DNA from 4 places in the Kitasatospora sp. NPDC038210 genome. Region 2 is predicted to be linked to each of the others. Evidence: riboswitches for the same ligand, from Rfam matches in the RefSeq annotation. Region 2 holds a riboswitch; each other region holds the start of a gene.

What was found. A riboswitch is a leader RNA that binds a small molecule or an ion and turns the genes downstream of it on or off. The one in region 2 is predicted to bind cobalamin.
Region 1: it holds a riboswitch for cobalamin, as region 2 does, so the genes downstream of both, ACZ7KX_RS15165 (ribonucleoside-diphosphate reductase subunit alpha) here and ACZ7KX_RS18385 (cobalamin biosynthesis protein) in region 2, are expected to answer to the same signal.
Region 3: it holds a riboswitch for cobalamin, as region 2 does, so the genes downstream of both, nicT (Nickel transporter NicT) here and ACZ7KX_RS18385 (cobalamin biosynthesis protein) in region 2, are expected to answer to the same signal.
Region 4: it holds a riboswitch for cobalamin, as region 2 does, so the genes downstream of both, metE (5-methyltetrahydropteroyltriglutamate--homocysteine S-methyltransferase) here and ACZ7KX_RS18385 (cobalamin biosynthesis protein) in region 2, are expected to answer to the same signal.

The regions. Positions count from the first base shown of each region.
Region 1 is NZ_JBVJYK010000006.1:250,629-254,091, forward strand. It holds gene ACZ7KX_RS15160 (glycosyltransferase family 39 protein) at 1-1,519, shown strand, start outside; cobalamin riboswitch at 1,593-1,724, shown strand; gene ACZ7KX_RS15165 (ribonucleoside-diphosphate reductase subunit alpha) at 1,916-3,463, shown strand, end outside.
Region 2 is NZ_JBVJYK010000008.1:80,205-83,667, forward strand. It holds gene ACZ7KX_RS18375 (alpha/beta hydrolase family protein) at 1-95, opposite strand, end outside; gene ACZ7KX_RS18380 (helix-turn-helix domain-containing protein) at 244-942, opposite strand; cobalamin riboswitch at 1,139-1,272, shown strand; gene ACZ7KX_RS18385 (cobalamin biosynthesis protein) at 1,455-2,441, shown strand; gene ACZ7KX_RS18390 (cobyric acid synthase) at 2,438-3,463, shown strand, end outside.
Region 3 is NZ_JBVJYK010000014.1:39,271-42,733, forward strand. It holds gene ACZ7KX_RS26740 (EamA family transporter) at 1-514, shown strand, start outside; gene nicT (Nickel transporter NicT) at 724-1,839, opposite strand; cobalamin riboswitch at 1,872-2,087, opposite strand; gene ACZ7KX_RS26750 (ArsR/SmtB family transcription factor) at 2,170-2,553, shown strand; gene ACZ7KX_RS26755 (hypothetical protein) at 2,608-3,463, shown strand, end outside.
Region 4 is NZ_JBVJYK010000010.1:304,595-308,057, reverse strand. It holds gene ACZ7KX_RS22200 (magnesium transporter MgtE N-terminal domain-containing protein) at 1-497, opposite strand, end outside; M-box (ykoK) riboswitch at 810-988, opposite strand; cobalamin riboswitch at 1,198-1,419, shown strand; gene metE (5-methyltetrahydropteroyltriglutamate--homocysteine S-methyltransferase) at 1,583-3,463, shown strand, end outside.

The sequences.
Region 1 (3,463 bases), on a different contig from region 2:
CCCGCAGGTCCCCGCGATCGGCTGGGACCCGGGCACCAGCCCGCGCCGCCGCTGGATCGCCCGCGGCCTGCTCGGCGCCGTCCTGGCCGTCCAGGCCGCGCTCTCGCTGCGCCTGCTCGCCGCCGCGCACCCCGACGAGGCCGCCGCCATGGTCGCCGGCCGCCAGCAGCTCGCCCACCTGATGCACGGCACCCCGGTCACCACCGACCTGGTCGACCGGATCAACGGCTCGCCCTGGCTCTACCCGCCGCTGGCGGGCGCGGCCGCCGACGCCAACGGCATCTGGGGCACCCGGCTGCTCAGCCTCGGCTTCGCGCTGGTCACCACGGTGCTGCTGTACTCGCTGACCCGCCGGCTGTTCAACGAGCGGGTCGCGATCTGCGCGATAGCCGTCTACGCCGTCCTGCAGTCCACCGTGGTGGTCGGCTTCTACGCCGCCCCCGAGTCCCTCGCCGTGCTGCTGGTCGCCCTCGCGGCCTGGGCCACGGTGTTCACCTCACGGCGACATCCGGCGCTGGTCCTGACCGCCGCCCCGGCCGCCGCACTCGCCTGCGCCGTCGCGTACTCCGCGGCCTTCGCCGTGCCCGCCCTGGTCGGCCTCGCGCTGGCCACCGCCCGTCCGCACCGCCGGTTCGGCCCGGCCGCCCTGCGCGCCCTGCTGCTGGCCGCCGGCACCGTCGTCCTGCTGCTGCCGTACGGCACGCTGGGCGAGATCGCCGGGTGGTCGCCCTCGCACGGCACCGCCCCCGGCTCGGCCGAAGCCGTCCTGCTCTCCACCGCCCAGTGGAGCGGCCTGTTCACCGTCCTCGCGGTGGCCGGCACGATCGCCTACGCGCGCCGCGAGCAGATGAACGAGCACGACGCGCCCGAGAAGGAGGCCGTTCCCACCTCGCGCGGCCACCGCGCCCTGCTCGGCACCGTGCTGACCGCCACCGCCCTGGCCGTCCCGGCCGCGCACGTGTGGACCGGCACCTCCGGGGCGCTGTTCCGCCACCTCGCCTACGGCATGCTGCTGGCCGCCCCGCTCGCCGGGGTGGGCCTGACCCGGCTGGTCGGCGCCCACTTCCGCCACCCCCAGCTCGGCATCCTGGTCTGGGTCGCGCTGCTCGCCCTCGGCCTGGAGCAGTCCGCCCTGCGGTACCAGAACGGACCCGACTCCGGCCGCCTGCTGGCCGTCCTGCGGTCCCACGCGGTGCCCCAGGGGCGCTACCTCACCGAGGTCGACGGACTCGCCGAGTACTACCTCGGCGCGGTCAGCAGGCCCGAGCAGTGGGTCTCCGCGCGCACCGGCACGGAGTACCGCGACGCGGCCGGCGTGCAGCACCACGGGGACGACGGGAGCGTCGCCGCGATCCGCGACGGCTGGTTCACGATGGTCGTCCTCGACAGCACCGCGCCGCGCGCCACCGACCGCGCCCTGAGCGCCGCGCTGGCGGCCGGCGGGCAGTACCGACTGGTGGCGCAATTCACTTCGCCGACCGGCGATTCGAGCACGTACAAGGTCTATCTCAAGCACTGACCGGCCGACGGGCCCGCCCACGCGGGTGACACGACAGGCACAACATATGGTGCCGCCGCAGAGCAGCGGCACTACATGTATGCTCGCTTCTGCTGTCGATGCAGGGGAACCCGGTGCGAATCCGGGACTGCCCCGCAGCGGTGTGCGGGCGGCTGGAGCAGCTGTCCCCGCGAGTCCGAGTACCTGCCGGCGGCGTGCGCCACGGCCCTCCCGCAGAGGCCGCGCCAGCACCAAGCACCACCCCTCCGGGCCTCGCGGGCGGGCCGGGGAGACACCGTCGCGCGACGCCGTTTGCGTTCGTGCCGTGCTCCCCTGCCCCGACCGGCCCGAGGCTCCGATCACCGCCGCCGATCGCCGCCAGGAGAGAGCGCCTTGACCACCGCTGCCTCAGCCACCCTGCCCGCCCAGGGCTCCGGTACCGCCTTCATCGACCCGAAGGTCTCCGACCCCGGCGGCGCCCTGCTGCGGCTGCTCACCGACCGCAGTGTCGACCTCCCCGAGGTCGACCCCGGCCATGTCGCGGCCGCCGCGCTGCGCGGCCGCCACGCCGGCTCGGACTTCGCCGAGCTGCGCGGGCTGGCCGTGGACGCCGCCGCGTCGATGATCGCCGAGGACCCCCAGTACTCGAAGCTCGCCGCCCGCCTGCTCGCGCTGGAGATCGTCGACGAGGCGAACAGCCAGGGCGCCACGTCCTTCTCCGCCTCGATCGCCGTCGGCCACGCCGAGGGCCTGATCGGCGACACCACCGCGGACTTCGTCGCCAAGCACGCCGCCGCGCTGGACGCCCTGATCGACGCCGCGGGCGACGACCGCTTCGAGTACTTCGGCCTGCGCACCGTGCAGTCCCGCTACCTGCTGCGCCACCCGATCACCCGCAAGGTGGTCGAGACCCCGCAGCACTTCCTGCTCCGCGTCGCCTGTGGCCTGGCGGTCGGCGACAACGAGCAGTCGGTGCGCGAGGTGGCCGAGCTGTACGGCCTGATGAGCCGCCTGGAGTACCTCACCTCCTCGCCGACGCTCTTCAACTCCGGCACCCGCCACCCGCAGATGTCGAGCTGCTACCTGCTCGACTCCCCGCTGGACAACCTGGACTCGATCTACAACCGCTACGCGCAGATCGCCCGCCTGTCCAAGCACGCCGGCGGCATCGGCCTGTCCTACTCGCGCATCCGCTCGCGCGGCAGCCTGATCCGCGGCACCAACGGCAAGTCCAACGGCATCGTGCCGTTCCTGCGCACCCTCGACTCCTCGGTCGCCGCCGTCAACCAGGGCGGCCGCCGCAAGGGCGCCGCGTGCGTCTACCTGGAGACCTGGCACGCCGACATCGAGGAGTTCCTGGAGCTCCGCGACAACACCGGCGAGGAAGCCCGCCGCACCCACAACCTCAACCTGGCGCACTGGATCCCGGACGAGTTCATGCGCCGGGTCAACGCCAACGCGGACTGGTCGCTGTTCTCCCCGGCCGACGTGCCCGAGCTGGTCGACCTGTGGGGCGAGGAGTTCGACGAGGCCTACCGCAAGGCCGAGCAGGCCGGCAAGGCCGTCCGCACCATCCCGGCGCAGACCCTCTACGCCCGCATGATGCGCACCCTGGCGCAGACCGGCAACGGCTGGATGACCTTCAAGGACGCCTCCAACCGCGCCGCCAACCAGACCGCGCTGCCGGGCCGCACGGTGCACTCCTCCAACCTGTGCACCGAGATCCTGGAGGTCACGGACGACTCCGAGACCGCCGTCTGCAACCTGGGTTCGGTCAACCTCGGTGCGCACGTGGCCGTCGGCGCCTCCGCGGACGACCTGCTCGGCGCGATGGACTGGGAGCGCCTCGACGCCACCGTCCGCACCGCCGTCACCTTCCTCGACCGCGTGGTGGACATCAACTTCTACCCGACCACCGAGGCCGGGACGTCCAACTCCCGCTGGCGCCCGGTCGGCCTCGGCGTG
Region 2 (3,463 bases):
ACCGTCCGCTCGGAAGCCCGACGGCCGATCACCAGGACGACGGCCCCGGTTCCGACGGCGGCGGCCGCCACGACGGCAGCGGTTCCCCAGCGCATATCGTTCCCCGCTCTGTTGGTCTCGGACCGGACGGTGTTCGTGCACCAGTCCACCGGCGCACCGCCCGCGCGGCCACCGGGCTGACCCGTCCGGGGCACGGCCTCCGGGTCCGCAGCCGCCGTCGGAGGGCCGGCCGCCTCCCCCTTGTTACGCGGTCGGCCCGGTGGTGCCCGCGGTGTCGAGGAGGTGCCAGAAGCGGGGGGTGAGGGATCCGGCGGCCGGGGGCGGTGCGGTGCGGGTGGTGGCGCCCCAGTGGGTGGGGACGTGGTGCTCCTGGTGAAGGGCGGCGAGGGCGTCGGCGAGGGTGTCGGCGGGGGCGGGGACGATGCGGGCGAGGGCGCGGAGGTGGGGCTGCCAGCGGCCGGTGACGCACTGGCGGAGGAGGTGGTCGAGCGCCTCCCCGCGGCCGGTGGCCTCGACGAGTGAGGGCAGGCCGAGGCCGAGGACGTCGGCGAGGGCGCGGGTCTGTTCCTCGTCGCCCTCCCAGCGGTCGGTCAGTTCGGCCTGCCGGTAGGAGTCGAGGGTGGTGCCGGTGCGCTCGGCGACGGCCGCCTGGCCGAGCTCACGGGCGACGCGGTGGTCGCGCAACCGGACCGGGCGGGTGTCCATCAGCTGGACGGCGGGGCACCAGAGGGCGCGGGCGAGGGCGATGAACTCCGGTTCGCCGGGGCGCAGCTCGCCGCTCTCCCAGGCGAGGACGTGGGCGGGCAGCAGCCGTACGCCGTGCGCGGCCAGGCCCTCGGCGACCTGTTCGGGGGTGAGGCCGAGGGCGGCCCGGTGGGCGCGGGCGGCTGCGGGCGAGAACGGCACCGGGGGCGGGGCGGCGGGGGGCTTTCTGCGACGCATGCCACCGAACGCTAGGCGCGGACCACGGCGCGGCCCCAGCGACCGAACCCACGAAGCGGCCGACCCGGGGGCGGTGCCGCGCTGGGCGATCCCACAGCTCATCGGCCGCCGTCCCGTGTGACCAACCCCTCCGTGACCTCGGTTGACTCCCGGTTCGGCCGCGTGATGGGATCCTGGGGCCAATCGGAGGCATGGAGAGGAAGCCGGTGCGAGTCCGGCGCGGTCCCGCCACTGTCACCGGGGAGCACGCTCGGAAATCTCGCCACGGCGGGCCGTCAGAAGCCGCTGGAAGGCACCGGGAGTGCGTCCGACCCGGAAGCCAGGAGACTCTCGCCCCCGCTACGTCGATCCAGGGCGCGGACCCTGAGTGAGGACACGCACGCGATGCAGGCTGCCCCGCCCGGCCGGACTCCGAGCTGCCTTCCGCCGAGCCGCCTCCCGATGAGCCGCCTTCCGCTGGGCTCCCCCTCCGTGAGCTGTCCCTCCGTGAGCCGCCGTCCGGCGTGCGGCCGGTGACCGTCCGTCCTGCGGCCGGCCGCCGCTGGGGCCGCGCCGCCGCGTTCGCGGTGGGTGCCGTCGTGGGCTACGCCGCCGACGCCCGCTTCGCCGACCCGCGCCGGGGCCACCCGGTGGCCGTCTTCGGCAGCGCCGCCACCCGCCTGGAGCGGCGGCTGTGGCGCGACGACCGGGCGGCCGGGGCCGGGTACACGGCGCTGTGCGTGGGTACGGTCGCGGCGGGCGCGCTGGCCCTGGACCGTACCGTCGGCCGGCGACCGCTGGGCCGGGCCGCGCTCGCGGCGGCCGCGACCTGGACCGTGCTCGGCGGCACCTCGCTGACCCGGGAGGCCCGCGCCATCGGCCGCTCGCTGCAGCAGGGCGACCTGCGGGCCGCGCGGGAGCGGCTGCCGCACCTGTGCGGGCGCGACCCGAGCGCGCTGGACGAGCAGCAGATCGCCCGCGCGGTGGTCGAGTCGGTGGCCGAGAACACCGCCGACGCCGTGGTGAACGCCCTGGCCTGGGGCGCCCTGGCCGGCACGCCCGGGCTGCTGGCCTTCCGCGCGGTGAACACCCTGGACGCCATGGTGGGCCACCGCTCGCCGCGCCACGCCCGGTTCGGCTGGGCCTCGGCCCGGCTGGACGACGTGGCGGGCTGGCCCGGCGCCCGGCTGACGGCCCTGCTGACGGTGGCCGCCGCCCCGCAGCCGCGGACGGCCTGGCGGGTCTGGCGGCGCGACGGCTCCTCGCACCCGAGCCCGAACGCCGGCCAGGCGGAGTCGGCGTTCGCCGGCGCGGTGGGCGTGCGGCTGGGCGGGACCCTGCAGTACGGCGAGCGCGTCGAGCACCGGCCAGTACTGGGCGGGGAGCTGCGGCCGGTCACGGTCGACGACATCGAACGGGCCTGCACGCTCTCCCGGCGGGTGGGCGCGCTGGCGCTGGGTACGACGGTCGCGGGGCACGTCCTGCTGCGCGCGCTCCGTGGGAAGAGGGGAAGGGCATGACGAACGCGCTGCTGGTCGCCGGGACGACCTCGGACGCGGGCAAGAGCGTGGTCACCGCCGGCATCTGCCGCTGGCTGGCCCGCCAGGGCGTGCGGGTCGCGCCGTTCAAGGCACAGAACATGTCGTTGAACTCCTTCGTCACCGCCGACGGCGCCGAGATCGGACGCGCCCAGGCGATGCAGGCGCAGGCCGCCCGGGTGGAGCCGGAGGCGGCGATGAACCCGGTGCTGCTGAAGCCCGGCGCGGACGGTCGCAGCCAGGTGGTACTGCTGGGCAGGCCGGTCGCCGAGGTGGGCGCGCTGGACTACCGCGAGCGCAAGCCCGTCCTGCTGGAACGCGCCCTGGAGTGCCTGGCCGATCTGCGCAGCCGCTACGAGGTGGTCGTCTGCGAGGGCGCCGGATCGCCCGCCGAGATCAACCTGCGTGACCGCGACATCGCCAACATGGGCCTGGCCACGGCCGCCGGGCTGCCGGTGGTGGTGGTCGGGGACATCGACCGGGGCGGTGTGTTCGCGGCGATGTACGGCACGCTGGCGCTGCTGTCCGCGGAGGACCAGCGGCACGTGGCGGGCTGGTTCGTCAACAAGTTCCGCGGCGACGCGCGGCTGCTCGCGCCCGGCCTGGAGATGCTGCACGGGCTGACCGGCCGTCCGGTGCTGGGCACCCTGCCGATGCTGCCCGGGCTGTGGCTGGACGCCGAGGACTCGCTGGACCTGTCGACCGTGGTGGACCGGGTCGACGGGCGCGGCCCGCTCGGGGCGGACGTGCTGCGGGTGGCCGTGGTGCGCTTCCCCCGGCTGTCCAACTTCACCGACGTGGACGCGCTGGCGCAGGAGCCCGGCGTCCTGGTGCGCTGGGCCACCAGGCCGGAGGAGCTGGCCGACGCCGACCTGGTGGTGCTGCCCGGCACCCGGGCCACCGTGGCGGACCTCGCCTGGCTGCGCGAGCGCGGCCTCGAACCGGCGCTGAAGGCGCGCGCGGCGGCCGGGCTGCCGATCCTCGGGGTCTGCGGCGGCTACCAG
Region 3 (3,463 bases), on a different contig from region 2:
CGGCCGGATCGCCGGGATCGCCGTCGCGGTGGCCGGCGTGGTGCTCGCCTCCGGGCCCGAGCGCGGCGGCCGGGCCGCCGCCCGCAGCACCCTGCTGCTCACCCTGGGTGCGGCCCTCGGCTTCGGCACGGTGATGGCCCTGATCGCGCACGCCTCGGCGGACGGCGGCCTGCTGCTGGTGCTGTGCGTCCAACGGCTGTGCAACGTCGCCGTCGGCGGCACCGTCCTGGTGGCCGGCCTGCGCCGCTCCGGGGATGCGGCCGGCCTGCTGCCGGGACTGCGGGCCCGGCTGCCGCTGCTCACCGCGGTCGGGCTCGCCGACGTCGTCGCCAACGCCGTCTTCGCGATGGCCTCGCACCGCGGCTCGGCCACCGTGGCCGCCGTCCTCTCCTCGCTCTACCCCGTGGTCACCGCGCTGATGGCACGCGGGGTGTTCAAGGAGCGGCTGCGCCCGGTCCAGGTGGTCGGCGCCGGGCTCGCCGTCGCGGGAACGCTGCTGCTCGCGGCCGCATGAGAGGTGCTCATGACGCTGCCCCATGAGCCGCGCTCATGGGGCAGTGGGATGAGCCGCGCTCATGCCCCGACGCCATGAGTCGACCTCATGCCCCCGGCCGCCATGAGCCGACCTCATGGGACCCCATGAGCCGCGCTCATGCCCGACCCCATGAGCCGCGCTCATGCCCGACGTCATGAGCCGCGCTCATGCCCCCGGGCTCGGACCCGTCACGAGCCCTCGGGCGCCCAGCGCTTCTCGACCCGGGCGAGCTTCCAGTACCCGATCGCCAGCGCCCAGACCACCACGAACAGCCCGGCGATCGCGTAGCCGACGTTGTCCAGCGAGATGTCCGCGATCCAGCCGCTCACCGGGTCGGTGAGGTCGAACTTCTCGTGCAGCACACCGACCAGCTCGATGGTGCCGATGATGAAGGCCACCGCGATCGACAGCCCGGTGATGGTCAGGTTGTAGTACACCTTGCGCACCGGGTTGGCGAAGGCCCACTGGTACGCGAAGTTCATGAACGTCCCGTCCAGGGTGTCGAACAGGCTCATCCCGGCCGCGAACAGCAGCGGCAGGCAGACGATCGCGTACCAGGGCAGTCCGGCGGCCGCACCCGAGCCGGCCATCACCATCAGGGTGACCTCGGTCGCGGTGTCGAAGCCCAGGCCCAGCACCATGCCGACCGGGAACATCTGCCCCGGCCGGGTGATCGACCGGGTGGCCCGGTTCAGCACCCGGGCCATGAAGCCGCGCGAGTCGAGGTGCGCCTCCAGCTCCGCCTCGTCGTACTGCCCGGCGCGCATCGCCCGGAACACCTTGAGGATCCCGAGCAGCGCCGCCAGGTTGAGCGCCCCGATCAGGTACAGGAACGCGCCGGAGGCCGTCGTCCCGACCACCCCGAGCCACTTGTGGGTGGTCGACTCGTCGTCCATCAGCGTGTTCGCCAGCTGCGCGCCGCCCGCCACCAGGGCGGCCATGATGACCACCATCGAGGAGTGCCCGAGGGCGAACCAGAAGCCCACCGAGACCGGCCGCTTGCCGTCCGCCATCAGCTTGCGGGTGGTGTTGTCGATCACCGCGATGTGGTCGGCGTCGAAGGCGTGCCGCATCCCGAGGGTGTACGCGGTGATACCCAGGCCCACCCCGAAGACCTGGGTACCGACCGCGTACCGCTCGGGTGCCACCAGAAAAATGAGCGTCCCGAAGGCCACCACGTGCATGGCCAGGATCACGCCCATCAGCCCGGCCGTGCGGACGGTGTCCTCGCGCCGCCACCGGAAGGTGGGCAGTACGGAGGGAGCCGCTGCGGCCTCCGCGGCGGCGGTTTCGGGCAGGGTCATCTGCGGATCACGCTCCAGCACCTCGTGGAATCACTTCGTGAGATGCCGCGGCCGGTCTCCTGGCTTACGGGACACGCCCGTACCCGCCTTCCCGGGTGCGCGAGGCGCCCAGTGACGTCGTGGGTACGGACGGCGCTCCCCCGCGGACGGGGGAACGGCCCGATCACAGTGGCGAGGGCCGCTCCGGACTCCGGACCCCTGAGGGTCCGTCACCGGTCTTCCCGAGCACCACGGCGGGCTACACGGTAGGGGCCCGGCCCCGACCCATGCAAGGCTGCGCACCTGCGCAGGTGTCCAGGATCACAGCCGCCCGCCTGCAAGAATGTCCGCATGCATCTCGTACCGGCCGACCGCGCGGGCCACCGCACCATCGACGGACACCGGGTCTGCGAGGCCATCGCCGCGATCGGTGACGCCGCGCACGTCCGGTCCTGGGCCGAGCGGTTCTCGCTGCTCGCCGACCCCGGACGGCTCGCCCTGCTGCTCGCCCTCCACCGGGCGGGCCCGCTCGCCGTCACCGACCTCGCGGTCGCCACCGGCATGCGCGACCCCGCCGTCTCCCAGGCCCTGCGGCTGCTCCGCACGGCCGGCGTGGTCACCGGCGACAAGGACGGACGAGTCGTGCGCTACCGGCTCGTCGACCAGGACATGCGCCCCCTCCTCGACGAGTGCGTCGCCGCCGAGCACCACGAGCCCACCGCCGCGGCCGGCTGACCGACACTCGGGAAACGCGGCCGCACCGGCACCCCGGGTGAGTACGATCATGGCGTGCCGTCCCACCCCCACGCCTGGCCCGCCGACCGCTGGAACACCCGACCGGTCAAGGCCCGCGTGCTGGCGGTCGCCCGCACCCTCACCTCCGCCACCCGGGTCCTGGACGTCCTCACCCTGCTGCACCCGGACGGGGTCGAGCGGTACTTCACCGTCAACCCCGGCTCCGCCTTCGCCGATCGCGCCCTGGACGAGTACCTGCACGGCTTGCCCGGCTTCACCCTGCTGGACTGGGAGGACGCCGTCCGGCACCGCTTCGACCTGGCCGTCTCCTGCGCCGTGCACTCCTCCATGCACCGCCTGGACGCCCGGCTCGTCGTGCTCCCGCACGGCGCCGGCTACAACCGCCTGGTCACCGAGTCCACCGGCGACACGGTCAGCGCCGCCGGCCTCTCCCGCAAGGAACTCACCCACCGCGGGCGGGTGTTCGTGGACGTCCTCGGCCTCTCCCACCCCGAGCAGCTGGACCGCCTGCGGGTCTCCTGCCCCGAGGCACTGGACGTCGCCCGGGTGGTCGGCGACCCCTGCTTCGACCGGATGCTGCGCAGCCTGCGCTCCCGCGACGCCTACCGCGCCGCGCTCGGCGCCGTCGACGGCCGGCGGCTCGTCGTCGTCAACTCCACGTGGAGCGAGCACTCGTTATTCGGCCGCCGCCCCGACCTGCCCCAGCGCCTGGTCCGCCGGCTGCCCGCCGACGAGTACGCCGTCGCCGTCGTCCTGCACCCCAACATCTGGAGCCGCCACGACCCCGAGGCCCTGCTCGACGCCGCCCGCCGGATGGGCCTGCGCCTGATCCCGCCGCACCAGGGCTGGCAGGCCGCCCTGGTCGCCGCCGACTGCCTGATCGGCGACC
Region 4 (3,463 bases), on a different contig from region 2:
AGCAGGGTGGGCAGGGAGACGTCGACGCCGACCAGGACGGTGCGGGCCGCCAGCGGGGCCAGGTAGAGGTCGGCGGCGCGGGTGACCTGCACGCCGTCGACGTCGACGAGTTGATGGTCCAGCACGTCGCGGGCGAGCAGCACCTCACCCGGCCTGCGGTTGAACTCCCGGAGGTCCACCCGGGCGGTGCGCAGCCGTACCCGGCCGGTCAGGATCCGGTCGACGGCGTCGGCGGCGATGAAGGCGCGGCGGCGGCCTATCCGGATGATCAGGCCGGTGACGGGCGGGTAGGGCTCCGGCCCGTAGAGCCGGGCGACCACGTCGACGACCCGGCCCATCTCCTCGCCGGCCTGGTTGGCGACCGGGCCGCCGATCAGCCCGGCGAGCGAGACCAGGGAGGAACGCACGGCCCGGGAGACCGTGGTGCGGTGCTCGGCGTCGACCGTGCGGTCGCGCAGCCGGGCCGTGGCGGACGTGAACAGGGTGGTGGCAGCCACGAGGAAGGACCCCCTCGCCCCGGACGGTTCGGGGCATGCGGGCCGCCCGACGGGCACGCCACCGCGCGCCCCGACCGCACGGGCGGTTCCGGGCGCACGCCGAGGCGTCCCGCGCGGGGCGGGAGGGCAGGGCGGGGCCGGACCGGGTCGGTCAGGGCAGGAGGGGGCGCCTCGGACGGCGGAAGGACGGCGAGGACAGCGCGGGAATGGGCCGACTATGGCCAGGACTTCCGTCCATCACGCCTCCCTCCCGATCTCGGCCGCGCATCGGCGTCGCGGCGGCACGGCAGGGGGAGACCGGCGTCACCGCCGGGTGCACCCCCACTCGTCAGAGCTTTGGCACTCCACGGCGTGTCCCTGGTCGCGAGCGACGGGAAGCCACTTGGGGTCACCCCTTGGGCCGGGGAGACCTGTCCTGATCCGGAGCGTCTCTCGACGGGTGGGATCAGTGGCCTGTGTCCGTGAAGACGCCTCACCGAACGAGGTGTCTGTATGAATCGGCCCCAGGATAGGCCCCCGCCGCGCGTCCGGCGAAACCCTTGACCGGACCTTGACCCCGCGCTGACCTGCGGGGGAGCCGCCGGGCGCGGCCCGGGGCCCGGTTCCGGACGGTTCCGTGCGCGGGCGCACCGGTCCGTGACGGGGTCTCATCATCCGGACGCCCGACGGGATTTGTGCGCCCGCCCCGGCGGTTTGCCCCTAAGCTGACCGGGCAGCTGGTTCGCCCTGTCCACCAGGCAGGCGCGTCGCAAGAGGGAACCCGGTGGGAATCCGGGACTGCCCCGCAGCGGTGAGCGGGAACGACCGCCGTCATACGCACTGGGCCCGGGAGGGCCTGGGAAGCGACGGCCAGTAGGTGTCCGCCCTTCACAGGGTGGGTGTGCCCGCGAGTCCGAAGACCTGCCCGCTGCCCGCCCGCGGACCATCCGCGCGCGGCCATCCGGTGACCTCGTGGGCGGGTCGGCGACCATACCGGGCAGATCGGGCCGTGCGTTGCGCGGCGGCCGCTGCCCGGTTCGTCATCCCTTCGCGCCCTCGTGCCGTCCCCGGGCACCCGAGGAGCAAGACTCGCGAAGGAGAGTCCCTTGACCACGAAGTCCGCAGCCGCGGCGACCCTCGCCACCGCGTACGGCTACCCCCGCCAGGGCCGGGGCCGGGAGCTCAAGAAGGCCGTCGAGGGGTACTGGAAGGGCGCGGTCACCGCCGGGGCGCTGCTGGCCACGGCCGCCGACCTGCGCCGGGGGAACTGGCAGCAGCTCGCCGATGCCGGCATCGAGGAGGTCCCGACCGGTGACTTCTCGCTCTACGACCACGTGCTGGACACCACGGTCGCCGTCGGCGCGATCCCGGCCCGGCACCGGGACGCGGTCGAGGCCGACGCGCTGGCCGGGTACTTCGCCATGGCGCGCGGCACCCAGGATGTCGCTCCGCTGGAGATGACCAAGTGGTTCGACACCAACTACCACTACCTGGTACCGGAGTTGGGGCCGGGCACGGTCTTCGTGGCGAACCCGGCCAAGGCCGTCGGCGAACTGGCCGAGGCGCTGGCGCTCGGCCACGAGGCCCGGCCGGTCCTGGTCGGCCCGGTCACCTACCTGCTGCTCGCCAAGCCCGCGCCCGGCGTCGCCGCCGACTTCCAGCCGATCAGCCTGCTGGACCGGCTGCTGCCCGTCTATGCGCAGCTGCTCGCCGACCTCAAGGCGGCCGGTGCCGAGTGGGTGCAGTTGGACGAGCCGGCGCTGGTACAGGACCGCACCCCGGCCGAGTTGAACGCCGCCGCCCGTGCCTACCGCGAGCTGGGCGGCCTCACCGACCGGCCGAAGCTCCTGGTGGCGAGCTACTTCGACCGCCTCGGCGACGCCCTGCCCGTGCTCGCCAAGGCCCCGGTCGAGGGCCTGGCGCTGGACTTCACCGGGACCGCCGCCGGCAACCTGGACGACCTCGCCGCCGCCGGCGGCCTGCCCGGCAAGCGGCTGGTCGCGGGCGTGGTCGACGGGCGCAACGTCTGGATCAACGACCTGGAGAAGTCGCTGGCCACCCTGGCGACCCTGCTCGGGCTCGCCGACCGCGTCGACGTCGCGCCGTCCTGCTCGCTGCTGCACGTGCCGATCGACGCCACCGCCGAGCGGGACATCGACCCGCAGATCGCCCGCTGGCTCGCCTTCGCCAAGCAGAAGGCCGCCGAGGTGGCGCTGCTGGCCCGCGGCCTGCGCGAGGGCGCCGGCGCGATCACCGCCCGACTCGCCGCCAACCGCGCCGACCTGGCCACCCGCGCCGGCTCCCCGATCACCCGCGACCCGGCCGTCCGTGCCCGGGCCGCCGCCGTCGGCGCGGCCGACACCCGCCGCGCCCAGCCCTACCCCGTGCGGGCCGCCGCCCAGCGCGCCCGGCTCGGCCTGCCGCTGCTGCCCACCACCACGATCGGCTCCTTCCCGCAGACCACCGAACTGCGCCTCGCCCGGGCCGATCTGACGGCGGGCCGGATCGACGCGGCCGCGTACCGGGAGCGGATGGAGGCCGAGGTCCGCGAGGTCATCGCCTACCAGGAGAAGGCCGGCCTCGACGTCCTCGTCCACGGCGAGCCCGAGCGCAACGACATGGTGCAGTACTTCGCCGAGCAGCTCACCGGCTACCTCGCCACCCGGCACGGCTGGGTGCAGTCCTACGGCACCCGTTACGTGCGCCCGCCGGTCCTCGCCGGGGACATCTCCCGACCGCACCCGATGACCGTCGACTGGTTCGGCTACGCGCAGGGCCTGACCGACCGCCCGGTCAAGGGCATGCTCACCGGCCCGGTCACCATGCTCGCCTGGTCCTTCGTCCGCGACGACCAGCCGCTCGCCGACACCGCCCGCCAGGTCGCCCTCGCGCTGCGCGACGAGGTCACCGACCTGGAGGCCGTCGGCGCCGCCGTAGTCCAGGTCGACGAGCCCGCCCTGCGCGAGACCCTCCCGCTGCGGGCCGCC